One region of the Actinospica robiniae DSM 44927 genome, then DNA from elsewhere that is predicted to be linked to it. Evidence: riboswitches for the same ligand, from Rfam matches in the RefSeq annotation. Region 1 holds a riboswitch; each other region holds the start of a gene.
The links. A riboswitch is a leader RNA that binds a small molecule or an ion and turns the genes downstream of it on or off. The one in region 1 is predicted to bind cyclic di-AMP.
Positions count from the first base shown of each region.

Region 2: another riboswitch for cyclic di-AMP. It lies ahead of ACTRO_RS44615 (hypothetical protein); the one in region 1 lies ahead of ACTRO_RS38630 (LysM peptidoglycan-binding domain-containing protein).
Region 3: another riboswitch for cyclic di-AMP. It lies ahead of ACTRO_RS34550 (hypothetical protein); the one in region 1 lies ahead of ACTRO_RS38630 (LysM peptidoglycan-binding domain-containing protein).

Region 1 covers NZ_KI632511.1:8,974,589-8,981,996, forward strand. The annotation lists gene ACTRO_RS38600 (4-carboxy-4-hydroxy-2-oxoadipate aldolase/oxaloacetate decarboxylase) at 1-250, shown strand, start outside; gene ACTRO_RS38605 (PrpF domain-containing protein) at 243-1,289, shown strand; gene ACTRO_RS38610 (catechol 2,3-dioxygenase) at 1,304-2,266, shown strand; gene ACTRO_RS38615 (transketolase family protein) at 2,380-3,285, opposite strand; gene ACTRO_RS38620 (transketolase) at 3,342-3,995, opposite strand; gene soxR (redox-sensitive transcriptional activator SoxR) at 4,130-4,609, shown strand; cyclic di-AMP (ydaO/yuaA leader) riboswitch at 4,946-5,097, shown strand; gene ACTRO_RS38630 (LysM peptidoglycan-binding domain-containing protein) at 5,106-6,014, shown strand; gene wecB (non-hydrolyzing UDP-N-acetylglucosamine 2-epimerase) at 6,367-7,408, shown strand, end outside.
Region 2 covers NZ_KI632511.1:9,384,622-9,392,029, reverse strand. The annotation lists gene ACTRO_RS44620 (carbohydrate binding domain-containing protein) at 1-1,441, shown strand, start outside; cyclic di-AMP (ydaO/yuaA leader) riboswitch at 1,822-2,041, shown strand; gene ACTRO_RS44615 (hypothetical protein) at 2,051-2,779, shown strand; gene ACTRO_RS40315 (aldo/keto reductase) at 2,874-3,857, shown strand; gene ACTRO_RS40310 (glucose-6-phosphate dehydrogenase) at 3,927-5,339, opposite strand; gene ACTRO_RS40305 (hypothetical protein) at 5,472-6,488, opposite strand; gene ACTRO_RS40300 (hypothetical protein) at 6,580-7,359, opposite strand; gene ACTRO_RS40295 (hypothetical protein) at 7,356-7,408, opposite strand, start outside.
Region 3 covers NZ_KI632511.1:7,987,235-7,994,642, reverse strand. The annotation lists gene ACTRO_RS34585 (SPFH domain-containing protein) at 1-392, opposite strand, end outside; gene ACTRO_RS34580 (NfeD family protein) at 451-888, opposite strand; gene ACTRO_RS34575 (ABC transporter ATP-binding protein) at 1,003-1,785, opposite strand; gene serB (phosphoserine phosphatase SerB) at 1,833-3,068, shown strand; gene ACTRO_RS34565 (hypothetical protein) at 3,120-3,302, opposite strand; gene ACTRO_RS34560 (MarR family winged helix-turn-helix transcriptional regulator) at 3,392-3,856, opposite strand; cyclic di-AMP (ydaO/yuaA leader) riboswitch at 4,045-4,194, shown strand; gene ACTRO_RS34555 (hypothetical protein) at 4,239-4,574, opposite strand; gene ACTRO_RS34550 (hypothetical protein) at 4,585-5,013, shown strand; cyclic di-AMP (ydaO/yuaA leader) riboswitch at 5,212-5,432, shown strand; gene ACTRO_RS44335 (hypothetical protein) at 5,442-6,347, shown strand; gene ACTRO_RS34540 (phosphate ABC transporter ATP-binding protein) at 6,465-7,301, opposite strand; gene ACTRO_RS34535 (class E sortase) at 7,314-7,408, opposite strand, start outside.

The DNA of each region.
Region 1 (7,408 bases):
GGTGTATCCGGGTGCTGTGATCCTCGCCGACGACGACGGTGTGCTCACCTTCCCGGCCGCGGACCTGCCTCGCGCGATCGAGGCGTCGAAGGCCCGCGAGGCCAAGGAGCAGGCCACCCGCGAGGCCCTCGCCGGCGGACAGCTCGGCCTCGACCGCTACAACCTCAGGCCCCTGCTCGCGAACCTCGGCGTCGAGTACGTCACCTACGACGACTACATCGGCGGGGGAGGCGAGCGGGCGCATGGGTGAGCGCGGCATACCCTGCATCCTGATGCGTGGCGGCACGTCGAAGGGCGCGTACTTCCTCGCCGCCGACCTGCCCGCGGACCGGAAGACGCGCGACGACCTGATCCTGCGGATCATGGGCAGCCCCGATCCCCGGCAGATCGACGGCATCGGCGGCGCGCACCCGCTCACCAGCAAGGTCGCCGTCATCGGCCCGTCCACCCGCGCCGACGCGGACGTCGACTACCTGTTCCTGCAGGTCGGCGTCGGCGAGGCGTTCGTCACGGACAAGCAGAACTGCGGCAACCTGCTCGCCGGGGTCGGCCCGTTCGCCGTCGAGCGAGGGCTCGTGCCGGCCGCGGCGGAGCGCACCTCCGTGCGCATCCACCTCGTCAACACCGGCGAGTCGGCCACCGCGACCTTCGCCACCCCCGATGGCGCGGTCGACTACGCCGAGCCGGTGCTGCTCTCCTTTGCCGCACCCGAGGGCAAGCCGCTGCTGCCCACCGGCCGCGTACGCGACGAGATCGACGGGTTCCGCGTGACCTGCGTCGACAACGGCATGCCGACGGTGGTGCTGGTGGCGGCCGACCTCGGCGTCAGCGGCTACGAGACGCCGGCCGAGCTCGAGGCGGACGAACGCGTCGCCGAGCGGATCCGGCGGATCCGGGCCGGCGCCCTGGACCGGATGGGCCTGGGCGACGCGCCGTCGCTGCCGAAGATCACCCTGCTCGCGCCCGCCCGCGACGGCGGCACCGTCAGCACGCGCACCTTCATCCCGGTGCGCTGCCACGAGGCCATCGGCGTGCTCGGGGCCGTCAGCGTCGCCACGGCGCTGCTGCTGCCCGGGGCCGTCGGCGCCGACCTCGCCGGCCCGGTGGAACCAGGCCGACCCCTGCGGCTCGAACATCCGACCGGCGCGGTGGACGTGTCGGTCGAACTGGATCCCGGCGCGCCCGCAGACCGCCCGCGCACCCGCCGAGCCGGCCTGGTGCGCACAGCCCGCAAGCTGTTCGAGGGCACCGTCCACCCCCGGCCGTCGCAGCACACTGCCAGCAACTGAAGGAAAACCCCGCCATGACCACCCCCTCGCCCTTCCACGAGATCGCGCACCTCGGCCACGTCGAACTGCTCACCCCGCAACCCGAGGCGAGCCTGCGGTTCTTCACCGAGATCATGGGCCTGCGCGAGTGCGCCCGCGACGGCGACTCGGTCTACCTGCGCACCTTCGACGACTACGAACACCACAGCCTGATCCTCACCGCGTGCGCGACCTCCGGCATCCGCCGCACCGCGCTGCGCACCTGGAGCGCCGAGGCGCTCGAACGGCGCGCGGCCGCGATCGAGGCGGCCGGCCGCGGCATCGGCTGGCGCGAGGGCGGGCACGGCATCGGCCGCACCTACGCGTTCCGCGACCCGGACGGCCACGAGTTCGAGCTCTACTGGGAATCCGAGCACTACCGGGCGCCCGAGGCCTCCCGTCCGGCGCTCAAGAACCAGGCCGAGGCCAAGCCCGCCTACGGCGTCGGCGTGCGGCGCCTCGACCACGTCAACTACCTCGCCGCCGACGTCGCGGCGAACGGGCGCTTCCAGCGCGACGTGCTCGGCGCGCGCACCACCGAGCAGATCCAGCTGAACGACGGCCGGATCGCGGCGCAGTGGCACCACTTCGGCAACAAGTCCTACGACCTGGTCTATACCGAGGACTGGACCGGGAGCGAGGGGCGGCTGCACCACATCGCCTTCGCCACCGACACCCGCGAGGAGATCCTGCGGGCCGCCGACGTCTTCCTGGACGCCGGCGTGTTCATCGAGACCGGCCCGCACAAGCACGCGATCCAGCAGACCTTCTTCCTGTACGTCTACGAGCCCGGCGGCAACCGGATCGAGCTGTGCAACCCGGTCTCCCGGCTGCTGCTGGCGCCCGACTGGAAGACGGTGACCTGGACCGAGGCCGAGCGGGCCAAGGGTCAGGCCTGGGGGCTGAAGACGATCGAGTCCTTCCACACCCACGGCACCCCGCCGGTCCAGGTCGACTGAGCCGGCCGACTGAGCCGACTGAACGCGCCGGGCATCCGGCGCGTATATATAGTCGCGACACCGGCGCGCCTCGGGCAGGGGTGCGCCGGTGTCCTCGTGTCGGGGCGGGTTCTTCAGCCCAGGAATGCTCCGATCCGCTGCCGCAGCGAGGCCGGGTCGAGGCCGTGCGCCACGGCGTGCTCGGCCGGCGTCCCGTAGCGGCGCAGTTCCTGCCGCGCCACGCCGAGGCCGAGCACCCGGTGCGGCGTGTCCAGCAGCGCCTCGTCCACGGCGTGGCTCGACGTGCCGGCCAGGTACGGCTCGACCAGCACCACGTCGGCCGTCGTGGCGCGTGCCACCGCCGAACGCAGGCTCTCGACGTCGAACGGTCGGACGGTCGCGGCGTACAGCACGGTGACGTCGAGGTCTGCGACGGCCTCGAGCACCGGGTCGAGCAGCGGCCCGACGGCCACCACGACCCCCGAAGCGTCGTCCGATCCGCGCTTGACCACGGCCATCCGGCCCGGTTCGACCGGCCGCGGCGCGCGGTTGGTCTCGCCGGACAGCCGCAGGTAGACGCGTCCCGTCCCGGCCGCGGCGTCGCGCAGCAGGACCTCCGTCTCGTCCGGGTGGCCGGGGACGTGCACGGTCCAGCCCTCCAGGGTGTCGAGCAGCGCGACGTCGGCCGGCGACTGGTGGGTGCGCCCCATGTACGCCATGTCGTAGGACGCGCCGTAGCTGACCAGCACCGCGCCCACGTCCTGGTGGCCGAGGTCCAGCTTGACCTGCTCGAACGGGCGCTCGATGAGGAACGAGGGGAAGGTGTGCGCGATCGGGCGCAGGCCGGCCAGGGCCAGCCCGCCGGCCACCCCGACGAGCAGCTGCTCCCTGATCCCGACGTTCAGCACCCGGTCCGGGTGCTTGGCCTTGGCCGGGTCGAACTGTGTGGCGGTGATGTCGGCCAGCACGACGGCGAGCCCGGGGTCGGCGTCGAGCAGGGCGGTGGTGGTGCTGACGAAGCGCTCCCGCATGGTGTCCACGATCGGTTCTCCAGTTTGTCAGTGTGCGAATAAAGTGGTAGAGGTATCGGGTGGTACTACGCGTCCTTGGGTTCGACCACCGCGATCACCGCGCGCGGGCGGCCGGGGTGGGGTGCGGTGAAGGCGGCCTCCAGCGCGTCGTGGTCCCGGCCGCTCACGGTCACGGTGGACCAGCCCTCGCGCTCGAACCGGGTGGCGATGCCGCCGGACCACCCGTGCGTGGCCGACTGGTTGTCGATGACGACGGCGGTCAGTCTCTCCAGGCCCACGGCCCCGGCGTAGGCGATGGCCTCGTGGTTCGAGCCCTCGTCGAGTTCCGCGTCGCCGAGCAGCGTGACCACGCGCTGCGTGGCCAGTCCGCGCGCCCGCAGTCCCAGCGCCGTGCCCACGGCCAGCCCGAGCCCGTGCCCGAGCGAGCCGCTGCCGATCTCCACGCCGGGCACCAGCACCCGGTCCGGGTGGTGGCCGAGCGGGGAGTCGAAGGAGCCGAAGCTCCGCAGCCACTCCTCGGGGATGAAGCCGAGCGCGGCCAGCACGGCGTAGTAGGCCACCGGGCCGTGGCCCTTCGAGAGCAGGAAGCGGTCGCGCAGCGGGTTGTCCGGGTCGCCCGGGTCCAGTCCCTTGAGCACGCGGGTGTAGAGCACCCACAGCACGTCGAGGGTGGAGGTCGCCGCCGGCCCGTGCTTCTCGTCGCCGGTCATCAGCGCCATCAGCCGGCGCGGCTCGTCGAGCCGGGCGCCGGAGCCGATCGCGTCCGCGATCGCAGTGTTCGAGTTCGTGTTCTCCATGCCCCCAAGCCTGCAACTTCAAGTCAGCTTGAAGTCAAGCGATAGGATCCGCGTTCATGCCCGTGCTGGAATCGCGCCTGACCATCGGCGAACTCGCCCGCCGCGCCGGGGTGGCCACCTCCGCGCTGCGCTACTACGAGCAGGTCGGGCTGATCGTCTCCGAGCGCACCGCCGGCGGCCAGCGCCGCTACGCCAGGGCCATGCTCCGGCGGGTCGCCTTCATCCGGGCCGCGCAGCAGGTGGGCCTGACCCTGGACGAGGTGGGCGCGTCGCTCGCCCGCCTCCCGGCCGAGCGCGCGCCGAACAAGGCCGACTGGAACTCCGTCTCGCACACCTGGGTGGCCCGGATCGACGACCGCATCGCAGAGCTCGAAGGGCTGCGGGACCGGCTCACCGGCTGCGTCGGCTGCGGCTGCCTCTCCCTGCGCACCTGCCGCCTCTACAACCCGGGCGACACCGCCGCCACCCACGGCGCCGGCGCCCGGTGGCTGCTCGGCGACACCCCGCCGGACGGGGCCGGGATCGCCGCCGAGTAGCCGGTGCGGCACTTTACGTCATTAGGTGAATGACTAAGCCGTTTTCCTCACCTTCCGCATCGACCGCGTCACTATTCTGATGTACGCAGCGTAGTTCAATGGTCGCGCTGTGTCTGAAAAATACTGCACGGGACGCGATGATAACGTCACTCCGCGTGATCGACGCTGCGTATCCGGTTATCGAAATGCCATCTGACCTGGCCGTTCGCACGGTATGCCACGAAATCATAGCGCTTCGTGTCGTTACCTGTTTTTCTCGCCAAATGGTCATTTGCCCGGTTTGCATGTGCTTAAGTTGATCCAGGCGTTGCTGAACAGCCAAGGAAATCCATGGCGGCAGCGCCTCCGCCGAATCCGTTGCGGAGCGTAGAACTCCGCGGAGCCGGGGACCCATGTCCCCCGGGGTGAATCCGTGCCCACGGCACGGTAGGGCGACCTCTTACGCCCGAACCCGTCAGCTAACCCGGCAGGCGGCCTGAAGAGGAAGAGCGAAGTCTTGACGTTCCACCGTCTGTCCCTGTCCGCCCCTGCCCGCAAGCGTGTCCGGACCGTCACCCTGAGTGCCGCCGTGATCGCCGGCGTGGCGATGCCGACGCTGGCCCAGGCTGCGACGATCGGTTCGACCCACACTCCGACGCAGCAGACCGCGCAGGCCGCCTCCGGCACCACGGCCACCGCGACCAACGTGTCCGACTCGACCCCCACCTCGAGCGACACCACCCGCTACACCGTCGTCGCCGGCGACACCCTGTTCGGCATAGCCAAGAGCAAGCTCGGTAACGGCGACGACTACCACAAGCTCTGGAACCTGAACAAGGACCGCACCGAGTCCGACGGCGCCAAGTTCACCAACGAGGACCTCATCCAGATCGGCTGGACCATCCTGGTCCCGTCCGGCAGCGCGTCCTCCACCTCGAGCGACTCCGCGACCACCGCCACCACCTCCTCGTCGGCGGGTTCGGACCAGTCCTCGACCGGCTCCAGCGCCTCGAGCAACTCGTCCGCCAAGGCGTCTTCGAGCACCAGCTCGTCCTCGAGCACGGACTCGACCACCACCTACGCGGACAACCTGGACGGCTGGATCAACCAGGCCATCTCGATCCTGAACGCGCACGGCTACTCGGTGTCCTACAACGCGATCTACCAGACCGCGATGAACGAGTCCTCCGGCAACCCGAGCGCCGAGAACGGCTGGGACTCCAACGCCGCCGCCGGCACCCCGTCGATCGGCCTCATGCAGATGATCCAGCCGACCTTCGACGCCTACGCGCTCTCCGGCTACAACGACATCTACAACCCGGTCGACAACATCATCTCCGCGGTCATCTACGCGCAGGCCACCTACGGCGGCCTGGACAACGTCGTCGCCGCCCGCTGCGGCGGTTCGTGCTGGTACGGCTACTAAGCCGACCAGTCCGGCTTGACCTGACACCGGCCGCACCGGCCCGACCGCACCCGCGACGCTCCCCGAGCGCCGCGGGTGCGGTCTTTCGCGTGCGCGCTCACTCCGGCGGCCGATTCCTCACATGATTCAGTGATCACAATTGCGCTCGCCGGACGGGCTGACGCGGCCAGGTTGGCCCGGCCGGCGGCCTCCGCGTGCGAGTATGCGGGCGAAACCCGAAGCAGGGCCTCGTCGCCACAAGGCCCGTCCCGCGGCCGCGTCCCGTGCGCGGCCGCGGGTTGCCCGCGGACGCCGCGCTCGCCGGCCTGCGTCCGCTCCCCGCACCCGCACCGCCGCGTCCGACGGAGAGGCCGTGTACGATCCCTGCGCATCCATCCTCAACGGCTCGGTCGCCTTCGTCCTCGGCACCCGGCGCGAGATCGTCAAACTCGCCCCGCTGACCGGACTGTTCGCCGACGCCGCCCGGGTCATCCACACCGGCCAGCACTACGACGCGCGCCTGGACGAGGTCTTCTTCACCGACTGCGGCATGCGCCGGCCCGACGTCACCCTCGGCGTGGGCGGGATGTCCCGGGCCGGGCAGGTGGCGGCGGCGGTGGCGAACCTGGACACGCTCTTCGCCGCCGCGCGGCCGGCCGCCGTGGTGGTCCAGGGCGACACCAACTCCGCGCTGGCCGGGGCACTGGCCGCGAACGCCTACGGCATCCCGCTGGTGCACGTGGAGGCCGGGCTGCGCAGCCACGACCGGCGGATGCCGGAGGAGAACAACCGAACCCTGATCGACCACGTCTCCGACCTGTTGTGCGCCCCCACCCGCGGCAACGTGGAGAACCTGGTGGCCGAACGGCTCGACCCGCAGCTGGTCGAGCTGACCGGGAACACCGTGGTCGAGGCGCTGCGCCAGTCCCTGCCCGGACCCGAGGCGCGGGCCAAGGTGCTGGCCGAGGTGGGTGTGCAGGCCGGCCGGTACGTGCTCGCCACCATCCACCGCCCGGAGAACACCGACGACCCGCGCGTGCTCGGCGCGATCGTCGCCGAGCTCGAGGCGATCGGCGCGGCCGGGCGGCCGGTGCTCTTCCCGGTGCACCCGCGCACCCGGGCCGCCCTGACCCGGGTCACCGGCGGGCGGCTGGCCGAGGGGCTCTCCGCCTGCGACCCGCTCGGCTACCGCGAGTTCCTCGCCCTGGTGGCCGAATGCGCGCTGGTGGTCTCCGACTCCGGCGGTATCCAGGAGGAGACGACCGTGCTCGGCCGCCCGCTCGTGCTGGTGCGCCGCAGCACCGAACGGCCCGAGGCCCTGGCCGACTTCGCGTGCCTGGCCGAACCCGGCCCGGCGATCAGCCTCGCCGCCTTCACCCTGCTGGCCGACGTCGAGTCCGTCCACGCCCGGCTCA
Region 2 (7,408 bases), 410 kb from region 1:
GGAGACCGGCACGCTCACGCCGTGGAGCTGCGACGCCGGCACCGGTTCGGTGGTGGGCTCGCCGGTGCACGCCGGGGCCCACGCGCTGGCCGGCGCGGCCACCGGCTCCGACGACGCGCAGTGCACTCAGACCGTCGCGGTGCAGCCGAACACCCAGTACACGCTCTCGGCCTATGTCGAGGGCGACTACGTGTACCTCGGCGCGACCGGCTACTCCGACGCCTGGACCCCGGCCGCAGCCGGTTGGAGCCAGCTGTCCACCACGTTCACCACCGGCGCGACCACGACCTCAGTGTCCGTATACGTCCACGGCTGGTACGGCGAGGGCACGTACGACGCCGACGACTTCAGCCTGACCGCGGCCGGCGGCGGCACCGGAACGTCGGCTTCGGCCTCTGCGTCGGCATCAGCTTCCGCGTCGGCGTCTCCTTCGAACTCTGCGTCACCCTCGGTATCCGCGTCGGCAAGCGCGTCGGCGAGTGCGAGCGCGAGTCCCAGCGCCTCCGCGACGGCAACCGGCACGACCGGCGCGGGCGGCACCGTCGTGCAGGTCTCCACCGCCAGCCAGCTCTCGTCCGCGCTGAACAAGGCCGTGCCGGGCGAGACCATTCAGCTCGCCGCCGGAACCTATACCGGCGAGTTCAGCCCGAGCATCAGCGGTACCGCCGCCGCGCCGATCACGCTCACCGGCCCCGTCACCGCGATCCTGGCCGGCTACAACACCAGCAGCGGTTACGCGGTGCACCTGAAGGCGAGCTACTGGGTCCTGTCCGGCTTCAGCGTGACGAGCGCGCAGAAGGGCGTCGTCCTCGACGGCGCCGACCACGACGTCCTCAACGGCCTGCACGTGAGCAACATCGGCGACGAGGGCATCCACCTGCGGGCCTTCAGCAGCGACGACACGGTCGAGAACTCCACCGTCAGCAACACCGGCCAGTACCAGGCCGGATACGGCGAAGGCATCTACCTCGGCAGCGCGCAGAGCAACTGGGGCACCTACAGCGGCGGCCAGCCGGACACCTCGAACGACAACCTGATCCTGAACAACACCCTCGGCCCGGGCATCACCGCCGAGAACATCGACGCCAAGGAAGGCACCACCGGCAGCACGATCGAGGGCAACTCGTTCAACGCCACCGGCGAGGCGGGTGCCAACTCGGCCGTGGCCTGGGTCGACGTCAAGGGCAACGACTACACCGTGACCGGCAACACCGGCGTCGACGCCTACCAGCAGGGCATCCTGGTCGAGCAGCTCTACACCGGCTTCGGCTGCGGCAACGTCTTCGCGCACAACAACCTGAACCTCGGCAGCGCGATCGGCTACGGCTTCGACGTGAAGGACCAGACCGCCTGCGCGGCCGATCCCAACATCGTGTACGCCTCCAACACCGTCACCGGGGGCGCCGGCGCCAGCACCATTCCGATAACCGCAGGCGGGTGAACCCAGAGTAATCGCCTACAATCGGAAAGCGACCATACGGGAGTATGGTCGCTTTCCGCGTTTATGGAATTGCGGAGAATAGCGGCGGGTGGTCGTTGTTACGCTTGGCTATGGGTATTTCACGGAATGCGGTGAAAGGCGTCAGGTCGGGCGTTCGTGCAGGTGGGGCGCTGGTTCCGAGGTGTTTCGCGGGCTTTGCGGGTGGGTTTTTCCTGACCTCGGGTGATGGCGTCATTACGGGCGGTTGAGTTTCCGCCGGAATTTGGACATACCGGGCATCTCGGGTAATGTTCTTGTCGTGGCCCGGTCCACGCCGTGAAAACAAGTTCCGGCACCGGGCACCCGCCGAGTCCGATACCCGGGCGGCGCCGCGGTCGACGAAGCTCCCGCAGCGCGAACCCGATCGGAGCCGGGGACCCAATGAGTACCAGGCACTCAACCGTGCCGGTCCCCCGGGGTGAATCGGCCCCCTCTTCACCAACGACGCCCACGACGTGCTTATGCGTCCGTGTCTTCGTCGCCCGGTGTGGGGGCTGTAGGGCGAACTCCCCTTCCGCCCGAACCCGTCAGCTAACCCGGTAGGCGGCCGAAGGAGAGGCTCTAGAACTCGTGCTGAAGAACCGCATGTCCACCTCCGCGTTCCGCACCTTCATCTCCAGCCCGCGCCGCTACCCCGCCGCCGCGCTCGCCCTGGCCGCCGTCGGCGTCGGCGTCGCCCCGCTGACCGCCTCCGCCGCCACCGCCCCGGCCAAGCCCGCCACCGCCCACGTCGCCCCCGCGAGCGTCAAGGCCACCGCGAGCACCGCCAAGGCCACCGCCGCCAGCACCACCAAGACCACCACCAAGACCACCACCCCGGCGAAGACCACCGCCAAGGCCGCGACCCCGACCAGCCTGTTCGCCGGCTCCACCACCGCGACCCTCGAGCCCACCGGCACCGTCGGAAGCCAGTCGCACATCACCCTGGACTCCGACCAGTGGTCCAACGCCACCTCCATCGTCAAGGCCGCCGAGGACATGCACCTGTCCCCCTACGCCGCGACCATCGCCGTTGCCACCTCGATGCAGGAATCCAAGCTCCAGAACCTCAACGTCGCGGTCGACCACGACTCCCTCGGCCTGTTCCAGCAGCGCCCCTCCTGCGGCTGGGGCACCCCGAGCCAGCTCAACGACCCGACCTACGCGGCCAAGGCGTTCCTGAAGAACCTGCCGTCGGGCTACCAGAGCATGTCCCTGCACCGCGCCGCCCAGGACGTCCAGGACTCCTTCAACGGCTCCCTGTACTCGCAGTGGGAAGACCAGGCCGCCCACATCGTCTCCACCATCGTCAACCACTGATAACCAAAGCCAGCACCACACACAGCACACGACGAACCCCTCCCGGACACACCGGGAGGGGTTTCGCCATGCCTTAGGCGATACGGTGTGGCTCATGGAACGCATCCTCCTCGGCGGTCTCGAGGTCTCGGCGCAGGGCCTCGGGTGTATGGGCATGAGCGAGTTCTACGGCCCGGGCGACTGGGACGAGTCGATCGCCACCATCCACCGCGCCATCGATCTCGGCGTCACCCTTCTGGACACCGCGGACATCTACGGGTCCGGGCACAACGAGGTGCTCGTCGGCCGCGCCCTCCACGACCGGCGGGACCGGGTCCAGCTGGCCACCAAGTTCGGCATCGACCGCACCGGCGGTGACAGCGCCCGCACCGTGCGCGGCGATGCCGGGTACGTCAGGCGCAGCGCGGAGAGTTCTTTGCTGCGCCTCGGGATCGACGTCATCGACCTGTACTACGTCCACCGTCCGCCGATGAACGTCGAGGTCGAGGAGACCATCGGCGCGATGGCCGAGCTGGTGCGCGAGGGCAAGGTGCGCCGGCTCGGCGTCTCGGAGTTCTCCGCCGAGCAGCTGCGCCGGGCCCACGCCGTGCACCCGATCAGCGCGGTCCAGTCCGAGTACTCGCTGTGGAGCCGGACCGAGGTCGAGGCGCTCGCGCCGACGATGGCCGAGCTCGGCATCGGGCTGGTGGCCTACTCGCCGCTCGGCCGCGGCTTCCTGACCGGCACGGTCGAGACCGGGCAGCTGGCCGCCGGGGACTTCCGCTCGAGCAACCCGCGCTTCGCCGGCGACGCCGGGCAGGCCAACCGCGCGATCGCGGACGCGGTGCGCGCGGTGGCCGACCGGCTCGGGGCGACGGCGGCGCAGGTCGCGCTGGCCTGGGTGTACGCGCAGGCCGAGCGGCTCGGCGTGACGGTGGTGCCGATCCCGGGCACCAAGCGGGTCAAGTGGCTGGAGCAGAACGCCGCGGCCCTCGACGTGCGGCTCGATGCGCAGGCCCTGGCCGACCTCGAGCCGCTCGGCGCGCAGGTGGTCGGCGAGCGCTACGGCTCGGTCCCGACGCCGCCCCCGGCCGAATAGCAGGGGCCGGATACAGCGAGGCCGGGCCCTGCCGCCGGTGCGGCGGCGGGGCCCGGCCTCGCTGTCGTCTTACACCTCGTCAGGCATCCACGGCTTGTGCCACTTCACGTGGCTGCGCGTCAGCTTCTCCACGGCCTCGACCGGCCCCCAGCTGCCGCGCTCGTAGACGTGCACCGGCGGCGGGGCGTCGATCAGCGGCTGGACGATGCGCCAGGACTCCTCGACGCTGTCCTCGCGGGCGTAGAGCTGTGCGTCGCCGATCAGGGCGCTGTGCAGCAGCCGCTCGTAGGGCTCGAGCGGTTCGCCGAGCTCGCGGGCGAAGCTGGCGTCGAGGGTGAGCGGCGACCAGTCCGCGCTCTGGTCGGCCTTGGCCGTTATGGCCATGCGCAGGCCCGGCTCCGGGTCGATCCGCAGCACGATCTGGTTGGCCTCGGCCTGGCCGGCCTTGGGCAGGAAGGCGAGGCTCGGCGTGCGCTTGAGGTGCAGCCGCACCTCGGTCACCCGCTCGGCCAGCGCTTTGCCGGCCCGCAGGTAGATCGGGACGCCGGACCAGCGCCAGTTGTCGATCTCCAGCTGGAGCGCCGCGAAGGTCTCGGTCTGCGAGTCGGCGGCGACGCCGGGCACGTCGAGGTAGCCGTGGTACTGGCCGCGCACGTAGCGCTTGGGGTCGGCCGGGTGCACCGCCCGGAGCACCTCGCCCTTCTTGTCCCGCAGGTCGTCCGCGCCGGCGCCGGCCGGCGGCTCCATCGCGACCAGGGCCAGGACCTGCAGCAGGTGGTTCTGCACCACGTCGCGCAGCGCGCCGACCGGGTCGTAGAACCGGCCGCGGTCCTCGACCCCGAAGTTCTCGGCCATGGTGATCTGTATGGCCGCCACGCTCTTGCGGTCCCACAGCTCGGCCAGCGCCAGGTTGGCGAAGCGGAGGTATTCGAGCTCGATGACCGGGGACTTGCCGAGGAAGTGGTCCACCCGCAGCAGCTGCTCCTCGGCCAGCACCGCGCGCAGCCGGTCGTTGAGCTCGCGGGCGGAGGCCAGGTCGTGGCCGAACGGCTTCTCCACCGCCACCCGGGCGCCGCCGAGCAGGTCGTGCTGCCCGAGCTTCTCCACGATCGGGCCGAACAGCGAGGGCGGCATCTGCAGGTAGAAGACGGTCCGCGCCTTCGGCCCGAGCTCCTTCGCCAGCTGCTCGTAGAGCTTGTCGTCCTTGACGTCGCCGGAAATGTACGTCAACCGCTTAGCGAAGCGGTCGAACACCTCGTCGTCGATCTTCTCGCCGGACGCCGCGATGCCCTCGCGCGCGTGCTCGATCAGCCGGTCCAGCGTCCAGGATTCCGCGGCGACGCCGATGATCCGGCAGTCGAGCAGGCCCCGCCGCTCGAGCCGGTAGAGCGCGCGCAGCGTCATCTTGTGCGCGAGGTCACCGGTGATGCCGAAGTCGACCAGGGTGTTCGCCGTCGCCTTGCCTGGTTTCTTGCTCGCCATGTCCTGCCTTCCGAATTACTGCCGACCGCCTCGGTGATATTCCGACACCTTACGTGGTGAGTGACGCTCAGGACGGCAGTACGGTTCGACACGCAGCAGCCGAGGCGGCGTGCAGCCCCGGCCGATTCGTCGTTACCAGGGACGATGTTCGAGTCCGGCCAGGTGCTTCTGGCACGTCTCGAACACGGACTGCCACTTATCCGGGTTCTCCGCTGCCAGCGCTCGCGCGAGGTCGACCGCCTCGCGTGCGGACGGCAGGGCCTCCGGACCGCGGCCGAGCCGCACAAGCTCCAGCCCGAACGGCATCAGTTCCTTGATCAGCGCGAAGCGGAGCATCTGCGGCGCCGCTTGGGGATCAGGGCCGAGCCGCTCCCGCTGGTGCACGGCCGCCGCGTACCAGTACGGCAGCGACTCCTGCCGGAACGCGCCCGCCGCCGGTCCGTCGCTCTGCTCGTGCATCAGGGCGAGCCGGGTCAGGACCCTGGCCATCAGGGGGCTGTAACGGTCGGGGGCGCGCTGCGCGAGCAGCCGCCCGACGTCCACTGCCTCAAGCGCGGCGATGAGGGCCTCATCGGTGCGGTGCAGGCGCTGCAGCGCCTCAAGGCGGGTGCGCAGGCATCGGAAGAGCACGACCTCCCGCAGATCGACCGCCAACCGGACGTCGCTGAGCAGGGCCGCGACGACGGGGTCTGGCGCGAATCCGGGGTGGTCGACGAGCTCGATCGCCTCATCCAACAGCGGCAGTGCGGGCTCCGGCTCCCCGACCTGGCAGAGGGATTCCGCCAAGTACCACAGGACCCTGCTTAACGACGCCACGTACTGCGAGGGCCGCTCGGTGACCCCCTGCCGCAGCAACGGCAGGGCCTCGGTCGCCAGTTGCCGTGCACGACCATAATTCGAGCCGGCGACGGCGAGCGCGGCGAGCGGTTTGAGCCCCAGGCCCAGTTGCGGGCCGACGGCGTGCGGATCGAGGGCCGCGAGCGAGCGCAGCATCGCGACCGACTCGGCCAGGATCGGCTCGGCCCGGTCGTACTCGCCCTTCTCGAGCAGGCTCAGGCAGCTGTTGCGCAGCGCCACCGCCTCGGCGATGCCCTGCGCGAGATCCGCAGGATCCGCGGGATCCGCGCCGTGGGAATGGTTCTCCGACAAAAACGCCCTCCCCGGCCGCCGGGCGCCGCACGGCCGAAGGGCACGGCTCCCCCCACACATTCTTCGTATTCGTATATCACAGCGACGCCGGTCAGGCCACGCCGATGAGCTCCCCTAGCCGTTCCCGGACGCCGTCCCGGCCGTCCACCGTCTCCGGCCGCAGGCCGTCGCCGTCGACGGCCCGGTCGCGGCTCAGCGCGTGCAGGTGGCCGTCGCGGGCCGCGAGGATCAGGTCCGTGCTCGCGCCGGCGGTCTCCGCGGAGCCTTCCGCCGTGTACGCGGTGAGCGTGACCAGCGCGGACCGCTTGGAGTCGGTGAGCAGCGCGTCCTCGTCGGTGACGGTCTCCTCGCGGGCCGGGGAGCCGTGCGGCAGCCACTCGGTGAGCATCTCCAGGGTGTCGTCCAGCTTCCGCAGCGCGATCTCGTGCACGCCCAGCGCGTCGATCCGCACGACCAGGCAGATGTGCTCCGGCTGCGGCAACACGAGGATCCGCCACGGCTCGCCGGGTTCGGTGCCGGCCACGCGGGCGTCGAGCACCTTGCGGGCGCGCTGCTGGAACGCCACCGCGATCCCGAGGTCGCCGCGCACCTGCACCTGTTCCGGCGAGTTCCCGGGCAGCAGCAGCTGCCGTGCCGCGAGTGAGCGGACAGCCTCGGCCAGGACCTCGTCCGAGGGCCGCACCTCAAGGAAGTCCACGACCGCGTCCACCGCCGTGAGCTCCGCGATGGTGTAGGCGCCGAGCAGCACCGGCCCGGTCTCGACCAGCTGGACCACGGCGGTGACCAGGCCCTCCGGCACCGAGGCGGCGCCGGGCTGGCCCGCCGTGCCGGGCCCGGCGGCGGGGGTGTCCTGCGCGCGCTCGTCGTTCATCGGGTCTCTCCCGTCTGCCAGGTGTTCGGCGCCGGCGGCCTGCGGGTCC
Region 3 (7,408 bases), 990 kb from region 1:
TCGAGGTCCATGCCGCCGATGATGTTGCGCAGCGTGGTGGAGACCAGGTACTCGATGGCCTGCACGAAGTTCTGGATCTCGTAGGTGGCCCGGCGCGGGTCGATCACCTGGAAGTAGACGACCCAGTCGATGTAGACGAGCAGGTTGTCCTCGGTGATGACCTCCTGCGGCGGGAACGGCATCACCTGCTCGCGCAGGTCGACCGTGGCCCGCACCCGGTCCGCCCCCGGCACCAGGAAGCGCAGCCCGGGCTCCAGGGTCCGCTTGTACCGGCCGAACCGCTCGATCACCGCGGCGGTCGCCTGCGGCACCACGCGGATGGCGCGGTAGACGTAGAAGACCACGGCGGCCACGACCACGACCACGAAGACGACGGCTTCGAATGTGCTCATCAGCGCCTCGTTCCTCCCCACTGAAGCGTGCCGCCGCACGGTGCGGATACGGGCACGATTACACCACCACCGCGGTGGCGCCGTCGATCGCCGCGACGTGCACGGCTTCTCCGGCCTCGAACACGCCCTCCGAGTCCAGCGTGCGGGCGCTCCAGATCTGCCCGTCCAGCCGTATCCGGCCGCGGTGGGCGTCCACCCGCTCGGTCACCAGCGCCTCTTGGCCGACCAGCGCGGCCGCGCCGGTGCGCAGGCCGGGACCGGCCTGCCGGCGCACGGCGACGGGCCGGAGGAAGGCGAGCAGGCCGATGGTGACCACGGCGAAGGCGGGCAGCTGCCCGTACCAGGGCACGCCGAAGGCGGCCAGGACCGCGGCGACCACCGCGCCGCCGAACGGCATCAGGAAGACGAGCGCGTTGGTCGCGGCCTCGCCGAGCAGCAGCAGGACGGCGGCCAGCAGCCACCATTCCCAGCTGTGCAGCGTGGCCACCGACCCCATGCCGCCATGGTAGCCGGTGGTTGACGCCCCGTCAGCAGCCTTCGGGCATCCCGCCCCGGCCCGCCACCGGCCGGGCGGCCGGAGTCATGTCAAGGTGCGCATCCGCGCGGCGGCTCACAGCCCGCGGGCGTAGTAGCGGCCTTCGTACGTCTGCACGTGCAGCGGGATGCCGTAGGTGGCGCTGAGGTTCTCCGAGGTCAGGGTGAGCTCGGAGGGCCCGGAGGCGACGATCGAACCGCCGCGCAGCAGCATCGCGTGGGTGAAGCCCGGCGGGATCTCCTCCACGTGGTGGGTCACCAGCACGGTCACCGGCGAGGCCGGATCGGCCGCGTGGTTGGCCAGCCGGCGCACCAGGTCCTCGCGGCCGCCGAGGTCGAGGCCGGAGGCCGGCTCGTCGAGCAGCAGCAGCTCCGGGTCGGTCATCAGGGCCCTGGCGACCAGGGCGCGCTTGCGCTCGCCGCTGGAGAGGGTGCCGAAGGTGCGCTCGGCGAAGCCCTCGAGGCCCCACCAGGAGAGCAGGTCCTCGGCCCGGCCGGTGTCGGCGTCCTCGTAGTCCTCGCGGAAGCGCGCCATCTTGCCGTACGCGGCGGTGAGCACCACGTCGCGCACCTTCTCCCGGCCGGGGATGCGCCCGTCCAGCGAGGCCGAGCTCAGGCCGATCCGGGTGCGCAGCTCGAACACGTCGATCTTGCCGAGTGCGCCGCCGAGCACGGTCGCGCTGCCCGCGGTCGGATGCATCTGCGCCGCGATGATCTGCAGCAGGGTCGTCTTGCCGGCGCCGTTGGGTCCGAGTAGGACCCACCGTTCCCCGTCGGCGATTCGCCAATCGATCCCGGCGAGCAGCTTCTTGCCGTCCCGCACCACCGTCACGTCGACCAGATCAAGCACGTCCGTCATGTGGCCAAACTTACCTGGCCGCGGCCCCGCTTCGGTACCTTGGCCCGGTGGAACAAGAGGTGACGCGCCACGGGCGCACGCTGCGGGTCCTGGTGTTCGGCGCGGATCGGCCCGGAGTGACCGCGTCGTTGTTCGCTGTGATCGAGGAGCACGGATCGGGCGGAAGCGACATAGAGGTCAGCGACGTGGAGCAGATCGTGCTGCGCGGCCGGCTGGTCCTGGGCGTGTTGCTCACCGCCCCGCCGGCCTGGGACGACACCGAGCTGCGGATTGCGCTGCACCGCTGGGGGGCGGAGTGGAAGCTGGGCGTGGAGGTCAAGGAGGGGGTCGGGGACAACCAGCCGCGCGGGGTCGGGCGCAGCCGGGTGACCGTGCTCGGTTCCCCGCTCAGCCCGTCCGCGATGGGCCGGATGGCCCGGGCGCTGGCGGACGCGGGCGGCAACATCGACCGGATCGTGCGGCTGGCGAAGTACCCGGTGACCGCGATCGAGCTGGACGTGTCCGGGGTGGACCCGCTGGAGCTGCGGCGCCGGCTGGCCCCGGAGGCCGCGGCCTGCGGCGCGGACGTCGCGGTGCAGCGCGCCGGGCTCGCCCGCCGGGCCAAGCACCTGGTGGTGATGGACGTGGACTCCACGCTGATCCAGGACGAGGTGATCGAGCTGCTCGCCGAGCACGCCGGCTGCCTCGACGAGGTGGCCCGGGTGACGGCCGAGGCGATGCGCGGGGAGATGGACTTCGCCGCCTCGCTGCGGGCGAGGGTGGCGCTGCTCGAGGGGCTGCCCGAGGAGGTCTTCGCCAAGGTGCGCGGGCAGGTGCGCTACACCCCCGGCGCCCGCACCCTGGTGCGCACGCTCAAGCGGCTCGGCTACCAGGTCGCGATCGTCTCCGGCGGCTTCACCCAGATCACCGACCTGCTCGCGGCCGATCTCGAGCTGGACTACGCGGCCGCGAACACGCTCGAGGTGGTGGACGGCCGGCTGACCGGCAAGGTGGTGGGCCCGATCGTGGACCGGCCCGGCAAGGCCGCCGCGCTGCGCCGGTTCGCCTCGGCGGCCGGCGTGCCGCTGAGCGAGACGGTCGCCATCGGCGACGGGGCGAACGACCTGGACATGCTGGCCGCGGCCGGACTCGGGGTGGCGTTCAACGCCAAGCCGGTGGTGCGCGAGCAGGCGGACACGGCGGTGAACGTGCCGTTCCTGGACACGATCCTGTTCCTGCTGGGCATTCCCGGCGAGGAGATCGCGGAGCTGACGGAGGCCGGCCAGGTCAAGGCGCCGCAGTAGGCCGATCCGGGCCGGCGGGGCATCGGGCCGGCGGCCGGCCCGGCGGCGCGGTCAGCCGTGGTGCGAGGCCCAGATCGCCAGGAGCGTCAGCGCGCCGAACATGACCAGCATGGCCACGCTGACGTAGAGCGCCTGCTTGTGGCCGGCGGCACGGGTGGTCTCGCGCCACTCGCGCGGCGGCCACTCCTCGACGGGTTCCTCGGCGCCGGCCGCGTTCTGTTCCTGCACGTCCATGCCGCCATCCTGCCACCGGTTCCCGGCCGGGGCGTGGCCGGGGTGGCCGACGGCGCGGCGCGGGCGCGCCACGGCGCGCCGGCGGCGTATCAGGACTCTCGTTCGGCCAGGTGCTCGAGCACCGGCAGCGCCCGGCGCAGCACGTCCAGCTCGACCGGGCCGAGCTGGGCGATGCCCGCGGCCAGCACGGCCGAGCGCTCGGTGCGCAGCGCCTCGAGGAAGCCGCGGCCCTGGTCGGTGATGCTCAGCAGGTAGGAGCGCCCGTCCTGCGGGTCCCCGGCCCGGTGCAGCAGCCCGGCCTCGACCAGCCCGGCCACGGTGCGGGTCATCGAGGGCGCGGCCACCCGCTCCCGGGCGGCGAGCTCGCCGAGCCGGATCGGCCCGAGCTTCTCCACCGCGACCAGCGCCGAGGTCTGGGAGAACGTCAGATCTCCGGCGGTGTGCTGGACCATGCGCCGGTGCAGCCGGCCGATGGCCACGCGCAGCCGGGCGATCTCCTGGGGGTCGGCCTGGCTCTGGCCGCGGTCCGGGGCTCCGGTCGGTTCGGCGTTCACGACACCCAGGTTAACGGGCGGTGGCGCACGGCCGCGGCCCGACCTGCCGCCGGATCGCGCGCCGGTAAGGCGTATCTCACGCCGAGTCAAAGCAGTGGCAAGGCTGAGACGAAACGGTGACATGGGGCCGTTCGATCTGTTAGGTTCTGGGGCCAACACATCCGGCGGATGTCGCGACCGTGCGACACCGGATGTGACCGCCGAGTCCACGCGAGTGGAGCCGGGGACCCACTTCGGTGCTCCCCGCCGCGGGGTGAATCGCTCCGGAACCGGAGCGTAGGGCGTCTCTTTCCGCCCGAACCCGTCAGCTAACCCGGTAGGCGGACGAGGGAGAGGGCCGTAAGCGGACCGTGGGCAGTCACAGCAAGTCGAAGCACGGGAGTCAGAGTCCGATCACTCGCTCCGACCCGAACGGGTCGTGGATGCGCAAGTACCCGGCGATCACGGTCGCGGCCCTGGCGGGCACGGTGGTCGGCGGACCGGGCGGCGTGGCGGCGGCGATGGCGCTGGGCGAGGCGTCCCCGGCGACCACTCCCAATCCGGCCATGGCGGACCTGGTGCCGGCCCAGCAGGCGAGCAGCGCGCCGACCGCGGTCGCCTCGCCCAGCGTCAGCGCGTCCAGCGTGAAGACCTCGGCCAGCGCGAGCGCCTCCGCTTCGGCCAGCGCGACGCCGACCCACACCAAGACCAGCCCGTACGCCTCAGTGTCCTGGGGCACCCTGGAGCCGGTGGCCTTCTACGGAACGCAGAACACGTTCACCCCGAGCGCGGACCAGTGGGAGAACGCGAAGACGATAGTCGCGACGGTGGAAAAGCGCGGGATGCACGCGTACGCCGCCGTGGTGGCCGTGGCCACCGCGATCCAGGAGTCGCGGCTGATCAACCTGACCACCGCCACCAACGCGGACTCGCTCGGCCTCTTCCAGCAGCGTCCCTCGCAGGGCTGGGGCACCACCTCCCAGCTGACCACCCCGACGTACGCGGCCAACGCCTTCCTCGCCGCGCTCGACAAGGACGCGCCGGACTACATGAGCATCTACCTGTGGGAGGCGGCCCAGGACGTGCAGCGCTCCGGGTATCCGACCGCCTACGCACAGTGGCAGTCGCAGGCCACGACCATGGTCTACGACATCATGAACGGCAAGGCCCCGGCCTGACCGACGGCCCGGATTCGCCCGTCGGCACTCGGTTTTCTCGGCAGAGCGTGACTCTTCAGTCACGCTCTGCCGTATTTTGGGCGATTTGTGACAACTGCCGGAAACGCCGCTATGGTCGATGTTGTACATCCGGCCGACGCCGTGGAATCCGAACCGCGCACCGGACGTACCCGCCGAGTCCGACAGGGCGGAGCAGCGGTCACCGAACCGCCGCATCCGTTCCCGGAGCCGGGGACCCAATCTCCGTGGCGCACCGTGCGCCCGGTCCCCCGGGGTGAATCGGCCCTCACATCAGACGAAACTCACGGACGGCGACCCTAGCCGTGCGCTGAGTGACGCCTCGATCGGGGCCGTAGGGCGCAAACTCACCTTCCGCCCGAACCCGTCAGCTAACCCGGTAGGCGGCCGAAGGAGAGGCTTCGTTCATCGTGTCTTCGAACACCCCCCGTGCGTTCACGCGCGACCTGATCTCCCGTATCCCCTTCCGTACCGCCTACCAGAGCGGCAGCTCCGCCCTGGCCAAGGGCTACCAGTCCGGTAGCGCCGCGGTCGCCAAGGGCTACCAGTCCGGTAGTGCCGCGGCCACTAAGGGCTACCAGTCCGGTAGCGCCATGGTCGAGAAGCACAAGCCCGCCGCGACCAAGCGCTTCCCCGCCGCGGCCCTGGCCGTCGCCGCCGTCGGCGTCGCGATCGTGCCGCTGGCCACCTCCGGCGCGGGCGACGCGCAGGCCGCCGCCGCGACCAGCCCGGCCGCCGTGACCTCCACCGTCCAGCCCGGCGCGACCGCCTCGAAGGCGGCCCAGGCTCCGGCGCAGGCCCCGGCGCAGACCGAGACGCAGAGCAGCACGCGGTCCTCGACCGAGTCGACCAAGACGACGCCGTCGAACCCCTACGCGAGCGTCTCGATGGGGGACATATCCCCGACGTCGGAGCAGGGCTCCCAGAGCCACATCAGCCTGACCTCCGCGCAGTGGGAGAACGCCACCACGATCGTGCACGCGGCCGAGAACATGAACCTCTCGCCGTACGCGTCGACCATCGCCGTGGCCACCGCCATGCAGGAGTCGAAGCTGCACAACCTGAACGTAGCGGTCGACCACGACTCGCTGGGCCTGTTCCAGCAGCGTCCGTCCACCGGCTGGGGCTCGCCGTCCGAGCTGACCACGCCGACGTACGCGGCCAAGGCGTTCCTCAAGAGCCTGCCGTCGAACTACCAGGACATGTCGCTGCACACCGCCGCTCAGGACGTCCAGCGCTCCTTCAACGGCTCGCTGTACTCGCAGTGGCAGGACCAGGCCAAGCACATCGTGTACACGATCATGCACTCTTCGTGATCAGTTGACGATTGCTTCCGAGCCGCACAGCGCCGTGCGCGCAGCCTCCCCGGGTCCGTCCGACGTCGGACGGACCCGGGGAGGCCTTTTTCGTGCGCCGGGCAGCCCGGCGCGGGCTCAGCCGAAGCGGCCGTGGATGTAGTCGGCGGTGCGCGGGTCGGCCGGGTCGCCGAAGATCCGCTCGGTCGGGCCGGCCTCGACCACGCGGCCGGGCTGGTCCTCCCCGGCCAGGAAGAACGCGCAGTTGCGGCTGACCCGGGCCGCCTGCTGCATGTTGTGCGTCACGATGACGATGGTGACCTGGCCGTCGAGCTCGGCGATCGTCTCCTCGATCCGCCTGGTCGAGGTCGGGTCCAGCGCCGAGCACGGCTCGTCCATCAACAGCACGTCCGGGGCCACGGCGAGGGACCGGGCGATGCACAGCCGCTGCTGCTGACCGCCGGACAGGGCGCCTCCCGGGGTGCGCAGGCGCCGCTGCACCTCGTTCCACAGCCCGGCCCGCCGCAGCGCGTCCTCGACCACCGCGTCCCGGTCCCCGACCTTGATCCCGGCCAGCTTGAGGCCGCTGGCCACGTTCTCGTAGATCGTCATGGCCGGGAACGGGTTGGGCTTCTGGAACACCATTCCAATGCGTTTGCGCACGTCGGCGGGCCGGGCAGCCCGGTCGTAGACGTCCTCGCCGCCGAGAAGGACCTCCCCGGCCAGCGCGGCGCCGCGCACCATCTCGTGCATCCGGTTGAGAACCCGCAGGTAGGTGGACTTTCCGCAGCCCGAGGGGCCGATCAGCGCGGTGACCCGGCCGGGTTCCATGCTCAGCGACACCCGCTCGAGCACCTTGTGGTCGCCGAACCAGGCCGAGACCGCGCGGGTCTCGAGTCCGGCCGGGGCCGGGCCCTCGGCGAAGGCCGGTGCGGGCGCGGGGGCCGGCAGCGCCGTCTCATTCAGAGTGCTCATTCTCCCCATTCCTCAGTAGAGGTTCGGCAACAGCAGCGAGAGGTTCTCGTACACGGCCCACGCCAGCGCGAACGCCGCCGGCGCCGCGCACAGCAGAGCGGGCCAGC